3 regions of the Peribacillus sp. NPDC096379 genome follow, and region 3 is predicted to be linked to each of the others. Evidence: riboswitches for the same ligand, from Rfam matches in the RefSeq annotation. Region 3 holds a riboswitch; each other region holds the start of a gene.
The links. A riboswitch is a leader RNA that binds a small molecule or an ion and turns the genes downstream of it on or off. The one in region 3 is predicted to bind glycine.
Positions count from the first base shown of each region.

Region 1 (3,165 bases), on a different contig from region 3:
TGCTGCTACATGCTTCTCTTTGGAGGGTTAGGCTTGAAAATGCACTTCCCGCTCCTTCAGATTGCGATCGGAACGCAGCTACAGCGTCATATAAAGCCTGCTCAGTAGGTGAGAATTTAATTATAATTGTTTCAACATGACGTTTCGTCCACTCGATTCCAGTATCGGCACGGCGGTTTCGAATCATAACCGTATTAACAAGCTCCTTAAGATGTTCATCTTCATAGATGGTGCGGCCTTTTCCTTTATACTTTTCAGAAAAAAGAGCTGCATTTCCTAAATGTCCAGGTTTAAGAAGAGAAACAAGATGAAAGATTTCTTCTACCTTATTTTGAATAGGTGTAGCAGTTAAGAGAAGGCAGAATTTCTTTTTCAAACTTTGAACAAATTCGTAGTTTTTCGTTTTATTATTTTTTAATTTATGAGCCTCGTCAATAATGATTAAATCGTATTCTTGCTTAAAAATGATGTCTCTATGTGGATTACGCTTCGCTGTATCTATGGATGATACGATACAATCGCATGAATCCCATACATAGCTTTTTCTCTGAACAACAGCGGGGATATGAAATTTTGTATTTAGCTCAAACGCCCATTGGGAAACGAGTGAAGCAGGAACGAGAATCAGGACTTTTTTCACGAGACCGCGAATCATATATTCTTTAATAATTAAGCCAGCTTCGATTGTTTTTCCAAGACCTACTTCATCAGCCAAAATTGCTTTGCCATTCATAGTCTCGACGACTTGTCGGGCAGCTTCAAGTTGATGAGGGAGTGGTGTTAGCTGATTAAGATGATGAGGTGCTTGCAGTCCTTCAAATTCTGGAATGGCCAGATGCTTTTCCGCTTGAACTGCAAGTTTATACAGCTCCCAATTCGCCCAAGGACCATCATTCTCCACTTTATCTAAAAATTCTTCTGACCATTCATCGTCAAATTTGATTCGAATTTGCATAAATATTGCTCCTTTCTAAATATAAAAACCTAATACACGAACATTAAGGTGATAAATATAAAAAAAGTTTGGTTTTTGTGAAAAGATGATTGCGATTCAAGCATTATTAATGGTAGTATGAACGTAACGAATAAATTTTGAAATTTTCTATTAATAAATATGATTTTTATTTGAAAGACTTCCACTGTTTGATTTACTATAGTAGTAACAGAATTCTAGGTGTTTGGTGAAAGTAGCCTCTTTTTCTGTGAAATAAAGATTGTGTAAAGTCGGCAAAGTCCGTTTTAGTTGTTCAACCCTTATTTACATAGTATGTTCAAAAAAGACAATATTATATGCGGATGAAGGCTGGGGGAGAGACTACATTTGTAGCGCCGAAGGAGCAAGCTTAGCAGCGAATCTCTCAGGCAAAAGAACCCTTGTTGGACGCAACTCTGGAGAGTGTCTAAAGGCGTAAGCTTTTAAGACCACCAAAGGGGAAAGCCTTTTAAAGGTAAACTTTCAGGTTTCAGGACAGAGAAATAGCTCAAGAGGAGCTTCTCTGTCTTTTTTTATGCCCAAAAAAATGTGAGGAGGCGTAGTATGACTGAATTAAAAAGGACGCCGTTATTTACTATTTACGCAGATTATGGTGGTAAAACGATTGACTTTGGTGGCTGGGAGCTACCAGTCCAATTTTCTAGCATTAAAGAAGAACATGAAGCAGTACGTACAAAAGCAGGCTTGTTCGATGTCTCTCATATGGGGGAGTTTGTTGTAAAAGGTGAAGGAAGCACGGACTTTTTACAAAGAATGATTACGAACGATATTCTCAAGCTTGAAGTAGGGCATGCGCAATATGCCGCATTGTGCTATGAAAATGGTGGAGTTGTCGATGATTTAATTATTTACAAGAAAGCGAAAAATGACTATTTATTAGTCGTGAATGCTGGCAATATTGAGAAGGATTTCAATTGGCTGCACGATCACTTGATTAAAGATGTTGAACTGACAAATATCTCAAATGAAGTTGCTTTGCTTGCTCTTCAAGGTCCAGCTGCTGAAAAAGTCCTTCAGAAATTAGCTGTAAACACAAATTTGAGTGAGATTGACTTTTTTACTTTCAAAGAAAATATGGAACTTAATGGAGTCACGGCTCTCGTCGTATCACGCACAGGGTATACAGGGGAAGATGGCTTTGAAGTGTATTGTAATAACGAAGACGCAAAAATACTCTGGAAAGCGATTCTCAAAGCAGGTAAGGATGAAGGCGTTCAACCAATCGGTCTAGGTGCTCGTGATACGCTTCGGTTCGAGGCGAAGCTCCCGTTATACGGTCAAGAGTTAACACCTAATATTTCGCCAATTGAAGCGGGAATTGGTTTTGCGGTTAAAGTTGACAAAGAGGCTGATTTCATCGGCAAGTCTGTTCTTGCCGAGCAAAAAGAACATGGTGCACCGCGCAAGCTTGTCGGCATCGAAATGATGGAACGCGGCATACCACGTCATGGTTATTCTGTTTACTATGGTTCTGAATTGATTGGCGAAGTGACAACTGGGACACAATCGCCGACATTGAAGAAAAACGTAGGTCTTGCCTTATTGAAAAAAGAGTATACGGGAATTGGAACAGAAGTTGAAGTTGAAATCCGTTCCAAGCGCGTGAAAGCCATAGTGGCTAAGACACCATTTTATAAACGACCAAGAGGATGAGGGGGAGAAATTCATGACTAAACATCGCTATTTACCGATGACTGACCAAGATCAAAAGGAAATGTTAGCCGCAATTGGAGTTCCTACTATAGATGAGCTATTCAGTGATATTCCACAGAGCGTACGTTTCCAAGGTGAATACAAGATTAAACCTGCTAAATCAGAACCAGCTCTTTTAAAAGAGCTTACTAAATTGGCTGGGAAAAACGCCGATGCAAAGCGCTATGCTTCTTTTCTAGGTGCTGGTGTATACGATCATTATCAACCAATTATCGTTGACCATGTGATTTCTCGTTCTGAGTTTTATACAGCGTATACCCCTTATCAGCCGGAAATTTCTCAAGGAGAGCTCCAAGCAATCTTTGAATTTCAAACGATGATTTGTGAATTGACTGGCATGGATGTTGCCAATTCTTCTATGTATGATGGTGGAACTGCTCTTGCTGAGGCAGCGATGCTAAGTAGCGGGCATACAAAACGTAAGAAAATCTTGATTTCTAGTACGGTTCATCCTGAGT
Region 1 covers NZ_JBIWFD010000001.1:1,077,394-1,080,558, forward strand. The annotation lists gene ACIQZI_RS05115 (DEAD/DEAH box helicase) at 1-955, opposite strand, end outside; glycine riboswitch at 1,297-1,384, shown strand; glycine riboswitch at 1,388-1,474, shown strand; gene gcvT (glycine cleavage system aminomethyltransferase GcvT) at 1,538-2,647, shown strand; gene gcvPA (aminomethyl-transferring glycine dehydrogenase subunit GcvPA) at 2,661-3,165, shown strand, end outside.
Region 1: linked by a shared signal. The riboswitch ahead of gcvT (glycine cleavage system aminomethyltransferase GcvT) and the one ahead of ACIQZI_RS15290 (MFS transporter) in region 3 are both predicted to bind glycine.

Region 2 (3,165 bases), on a different contig from region 3:
TGTCGTCCTAACATCCGCAGCTTCAGCATGTAACAGCGCTATTTTCAGTACAAGCCGGATGGTATACTCCCTTGCCAATGATAAAAATGCACCTATACCATTTACAAAACTTACTTCTCGTAAAGTACCTTCCAATGCATTATTCTTTTCAACTGTTGTCATTCTAATAGCCGTTGTTTTGAATTATGTCATGCCAGAAGGCGTATTTACGCTGATTACAAGTATTTCTACGGTATGTTTCATCTTTATTTGGGGAATTACTGTCATCAGCCATTTGAAGTACCGCAAAACAAGACCAGATCTAGCGAAAGTGAACAAATTTAAATTGCCACTATATCCATTTTCCAATTACTTGATCCTTACTTTCCTAGCGTTCGTTCTTGTCGTACTTGCACTTGCGGAAGATACTCGAGTTGCTTTGTTCATAACTCCTGTTTGGTTTATTTTGCTGATTACGATCTATAAGATGCGGAAACCAAAGGGGGATCATGTTGATCAAAGAAAAACAGTGGGAAATTAAGAGGGAACGGACAAAAATCCCGCCCGTGTCCTATAAATGAAATAAGAGCAAAAAAGCCTGTGTTAATCATCTGAGGCCACTGAAAAAGTCCTTTTAAAGCTAACGACCTACTCTATATAGGTTGTTAGCTTCTTCTATTGTCTGTATATTAATAAAAATCTTCGCTACTTTCAAAATGAGTTACTTTTTCAGTGCGTTCTGATCATCTATATAGGTTTTTTGATCGTATTCGTTTCGATTCAACTACCCACGCTTTTAGTCAACCAAATCTAAATAAATGTTAGCGTTTACAAAATAACCTTGACAGATCTACCTTATGCAACTATTCTGAATATAACAGTAACTAAATATGAGCGAATGACGGTTGTGGGAGAGTGCAATGTAACAAGCCACCGAAGGAGCAAGTTCCAAAAAGACCCTTGGAGCAAATCTCTCAGGTAGATGGAACCACAATCGGACGCACCTCTGGAGAGCGCGTATAAGTAGTACGCCACCAAAGGGGAACGACTCTATGAATCATAGGGTTAAACTCTCAGGTAAAAGGACAGGGAAGGGTAGAGAAAGTCACGCTACCCTTTTCTGTCCTTTTTTGCGTGCAAAAACGGGAGCGTATCTCCACAGTTTTCTCAGAAAAGAAGAGTGATAGTGAGAGAGTGGTTTCACTAGCTAAGTTGAAAGGATTCGAACATGGTGTCGTACAAAAAAATTGAGGGGGAGTATATATGAGTTTACAGCAAAATGATTCTATTATTTTTGGAGCGATTGAAAAGGAACGAGAGCGCCAACTTCAAACACTTGAGTTAATCGCATCAGAAAATATTGTAAGCGAAGATGTATTAGAAGCGATGGGAAGCGTGATGACGAATAAATATGCAGAAGGGTATCCAGGAAAGCGTTATTATGGCGGGTGTGAATTTGTTGACGTGGCAGAACAAACAGCGATCGAGCGCGTAACGGAGCTATTTGGCGCTAAATATGCCAATGTTCAGCCACACTCAGGAGCACAAGCAAATTTTGCCGTTTTCTTCGCACTGCTTCAGCCTGGAGATAAAGTAATGGGAATGAACCTTTCACATGGTGGACATTTAACACATGGAAGCCCTGTTAGTGTTTCAGGAAAATGGTTTGACATTGTATCTTATGGTGTGAGGGAAGATACGCAAGTCATTGATTACGATGAATTAGAAGAGATCGCCAAGAAAGAAAAACCGAAATTGATTATTGCAGGGACAAGTGCTTATCCAAGAACGATCGACTTTGCTCGCTTTAGAAAAATTGCTGATCAAGTCGGGGCAAAACTTATGGTCGATATGGCGCATATTGCAGGACTAGTAGCAGCTGGACTTCATCCATCTCCAATTCCATATGCCGATGTTGTGACAAGTACGACACATAAAACATTGCGTGGCCCGCGTGGCGGTATCATCTTAACAAATGATGAAGAGATGATTAAAGCGGTTAATAAATCGATATTCCCTGGTATTCAAGGTGGACCACTGATGCATATCATTGCTGCAAAAGCGGTTGCTTTCAGAGAAGCTTTACAACCAAGTTTTAAAGAGTATGCCAACCAAGTTATTGACAATGCGGCAATACTTGGCGAAACCTTAAAGAATGAAGGAGCGGCCCTCGTTTCTGGTGGAACAGATAATCATATTGTCCTATTAGATTTACGTCCATGGAATTTAACTGGAAAAGAAGCCGAGAAATTATTAGAAGAAGTGGGCATTACCGTAAATAAAAATACGATTCCGTTTGATCCAGAGAAACCATTTGTTACGAGTGGAATCCGTATCGGAACAGCTGCGTTAACAACGCGTGGCATGAAACAAGAAGAAATGGTGAAAATCGGAAAAGTGATCGCGGACGTTTTAACAAATAAAGGCGATGAAGCCGTTCTTGAAAAAGCAAAAGTAACAACTAAAGCGATTTGTAGTGCGTATCCGTTATTTCAACAAGCAGTAACGGTGTAAGAAAGGGGGAGAATCATGGAATTTCAAAGTTGTTTTGACATAATCGGCCCAATCATGGTCGGACCGTCGAGTTCTCATACAGCTGGTGTTGTATCGATTGGAAAATTTATTTATGAACTGTTAGGAGATTATCCCCAAGAGACCAACATTGTATTTTATGATTCGTTTGCTGAAACCTACCAAGGACATGGAACAGATAAAGCACTTCTTGGTGGATTACTCGGGATGAATACCGATGATTCCGAAATCAAATACGCATTGGAAAAAGCAAAAGAATGTGGTATGCAGTACCAGTTTGAATTCGAAAACATTTGCGAGTATATGGACCACCCAAATACAACCATTGTAACAGCAAAACGTGATGATCATGTTGTCACGGTTGGTGGTGTATCACTCGGAGGTGGCCTATCGAAGATCTTTATGATTGATGATGAGATGGTATCGATTCGTCTTAGCGCTGGAGATGATTTTTCGATCCTTGCGAAACCTTATCAACGGAAAGAGAAAGTATTGGTGAAGGCGATATGATGGAAATTCAGTCTATGAAAGAGCTTATAGAAGCTTGTGAACGGGAAAAAAAGTCCATTAGTGAAATGATGTTAATGGTGGAAGCAAAAAAGTCAGGAAGAGACGAAGATACGATTATTCGCATGATGGAAGAGCGATTGATCA
Region 2 covers NZ_JBIWFD010000005.1:72,631-75,795, reverse strand. The annotation lists gene ACIQZI_RS19890 (amino acid permease) at 1-520, shown strand, start outside; glycine riboswitch at 878-980, shown strand; gene glyA (serine hydroxymethyltransferase) at 1,243-2,493, shown strand; gene ACIQZI_RS19880 (serine dehydratase beta chain) at 2,509-3,021, shown strand; gene sdaAA (L-serine ammonia-lyase, iron-sulfur-dependent, subunit alpha) at 3,021-3,165, shown strand, end outside.
Region 2: linked by a shared signal. The riboswitch ahead of glyA (serine hydroxymethyltransferase) and the one ahead of ACIQZI_RS15290 (MFS transporter) in region 3 are both predicted to bind glycine.

Region 3 (3,165 bases):
CCTCTCTTTTATTGATTTCTTGACACCTTCTTTTGGAATCGTAGCTACTATAGCTAGTAAAGCTAGTCCAGCAAAAATAACATTTACCAGCAACCCTATACTTGCGGCCGCTTCCATATTTCCAGCCTTTTCAACTACACTATAAACAGTCACAGATATCGCTAAACCGAATGAGCCACCAAGTGTACTAGACATTTTATAAATACCTGCTGCCTCTCCTGCCTTTGCTTGCGGAACATTGTCTACGGCTGTATCTGTAGATGGTGTTGCATAAAGCCCAAGTCCAATCCCATACACGGTAAAACCAATAAAAACAACAACGGAATAAACCGAATTTGGTAAGATTGTTAAGGTCATTAACATAATTCCAGCCATCACTAAAAGACAAGCTAAGATCATCGGTTTTCTTGGACCATTTCGTTGTAATACTTTTTCACCCACACGAATCATCACTAATACAGCAACTAAATTGCCAAAAGATAGTAACCCAGATTGAAAAGAACTGTATCCTCTTGCCATTTGGACATAGGTATTGGCAACAATAAGTGCTCCCGCTACAGCATTCATTAAAAAGTTTGACACCGTAGCCCCAGTAAAATAGTTATTTTTAAATAAAGAAAGATCGATAAATCCGTTAGATTTTCCTTTTACAACGTTTAAAAATACCCAACCTCCTATGACAGTGACAGCCATTAGCGTTAACGAGATGGGGCTTGTCCAACCGAAGTCTTCTCCACGTGTAATGACAACATTTAAAGCGACCATCACTAGGAGAAAGATAACAAAGCCAGAAAAATCAAATTTTGATGCATGGCTTTGTTCTGCTTTACTCTCTGGTATATCTTTTATTAAAAACATAGATAGCAAAGTGAATATGATGGAAAAAATAAAGATCCAACGCCATCCCAAAGACGTAGCAATTAAACCTCCAGCAAACGAACAAATGCCTGCGCCGCCCCAAGATCCAAAAGACCAGTAGCTTAAGGCTCTTTGTCGATCAGCACCGTCAAAATAGGTTTTCACCAAAGCAATCGTCGCAGGCATAATACATGCTGCCGAGAAGCCTTGAATCACACGCCCAATCATTAAGAGAACTGTCTCCTGTGCAAAGACGAGGCAAAGTGAACCAATTATATTTAATAGTAAGCCAATAGTCGTAATTTTCTTGCGTCCAATTCGATCAGATATTCCTCCAGCTACTACAACAAACATACCTGAAAATAATCCAGATAAACTAATGGCTGTATTCAAAAGACCCAATGAAATTCCCAAATCTAACTGAACTTCCGGTATCACATTTATTAGTGACTGTGAGAAAAGCCAATAAGTAAGCACCCCAAACACAATCCCCGTTATCATTCTGTTATTACCTTTATAGCTTGTTTCCATGGTAAACCTCTCCTTTTGGTTAATATCCATTAAACTAACTATGTCTCTTCAGTGATGATGATCGTGTAAATTGCAGGCACAACAAAGAAGGGCAGAGAAAAACATTCTGTTTTTCTCTGCCCTTCTCTGTCCTTTTACCTGAGAGTTTAGCTCATTGGAGCCTTTCCCCTTTGGTGGCGTATCGATTCATACGCTCTCTCCAGAGGCGTGTCCAGTTGCAGTTTCTTCTACCTGAGAGATTCGCTTCAAGGGTCTTATTGAAGTTTGCTCCTTCGGTGGCTTATACTAAACACTCTCCTGCAACTTTCATCCATCTATATTTTCTATATACTTAGAATAATTATTAAATTATAACACGTTAACCGAAAATAGAAAACGCTTTCATTAATTGTTGTCACCGTGATGCCTCGAAACATAAATAATGTCTCTTAATAAGAGCAAAATAAAAGGCATGAACTCAAGTAATAATACCAAGTTCATGCCATGCAAACTACCAATTACAAATCGATAAGACTCGGAGGTAGCTTTTTAAATCCTTTTGTTGTAATAAGCGCATAGACAACCCCAATTGCGAGCCATATAAAGCCTACTTTTAACGTCGTTGGTGATAAATTAATAAATAAGTAGAAACAGATTAAGAAACCGAGGCCCGGAATTAATAAATAACGGATAAATTTCTTCTCTTTTTTACGGAAATAGTAATACACAATAACAGATAGGTTAACAAACATAAAACCAGTTAAACCGCCAAAGCTCATTAATTCTGCAACAAAATCGATTGATAAGAAAAGGGCTCCGGCAATACTAATGCTGCACATTAATAAAATATTGTAGATCGGTGTTTTATATTTAGGATGTAAATGTGTAAAGAACTTTTTCGGTAGAACTTCATCACGTCCCATGCTAAACATTAAACGTGAAGCACTTGCTTGACCTGTTAAACCAGCTGTAAAAGTTGAAACGATAATCGCTACTGTATAAAGTGTTACAAGCACCGCACCACCTGCTACATTCGCAATATCAAATAATGCTGTATCTGCTGAGCTAAAGTTATTTACATCTGGCCAGACTAGCTGAGCAACATACGCTTGCACGATAAAAATAACGCCACCGATTAAACAAGAAAGAATGGCCGCTTTCCAAATATCATTTTTGGGATTCACTGATTCTTCCGATAAGGTTGTAATCGAGTCAAATCCTAAAAATGAGAAACATGCCATGGCTGCACCTGAAATGATGGCTGACATTACGAATGTTTCGTTATTAAAGAACGGAGTAATCGATACTAAAGCCGATGCACCATCCTCTACCATAATCGCCTTCATACAAAAAACAACGAAGATGACAACAACGATTCCCATAAATAACACTAAAATTTGGTTCGCTTTTGCTGCCACTGCAATTCCGAGAATATTTACAACAGTAATAACTCCAGCAATAATGAATACCCATACCCAATATGGAATGGATGGAATTAATGCATTGGCATAGGAAGCACCAACCATAAAGACGATTAAAGGCACTAATACATAGTCCATAAACATGGCCCAGCCGGCAAAAAAGCCTAAATGCGGATGAATCGCACGTTGTGTATACGTATACGTTGAACCGGAAACCGGGAACGCTGCAGCCATCCTGCCATAGCTATATGCCGAAAACATCATCGCAACCATCGCGATTAAATACGCTAATGGCAACATACCGCCTGTAGACTGTGCTGCAAAACCATATATATAAGCAGGCGCAATGGGCGTCATAAAGGCGATGCCATAAATC
Region 3 covers NZ_JBIWFD010000003.1:243,759-246,923, forward strand. The annotation lists gene ACIQZI_RS15290 (MFS transporter) at 1-1,389, opposite strand, end outside; glycine riboswitch at 1,598-1,699, opposite strand; gene ACIQZI_RS15295 (APC family permease) at 1,887-3,165, opposite strand, start outside.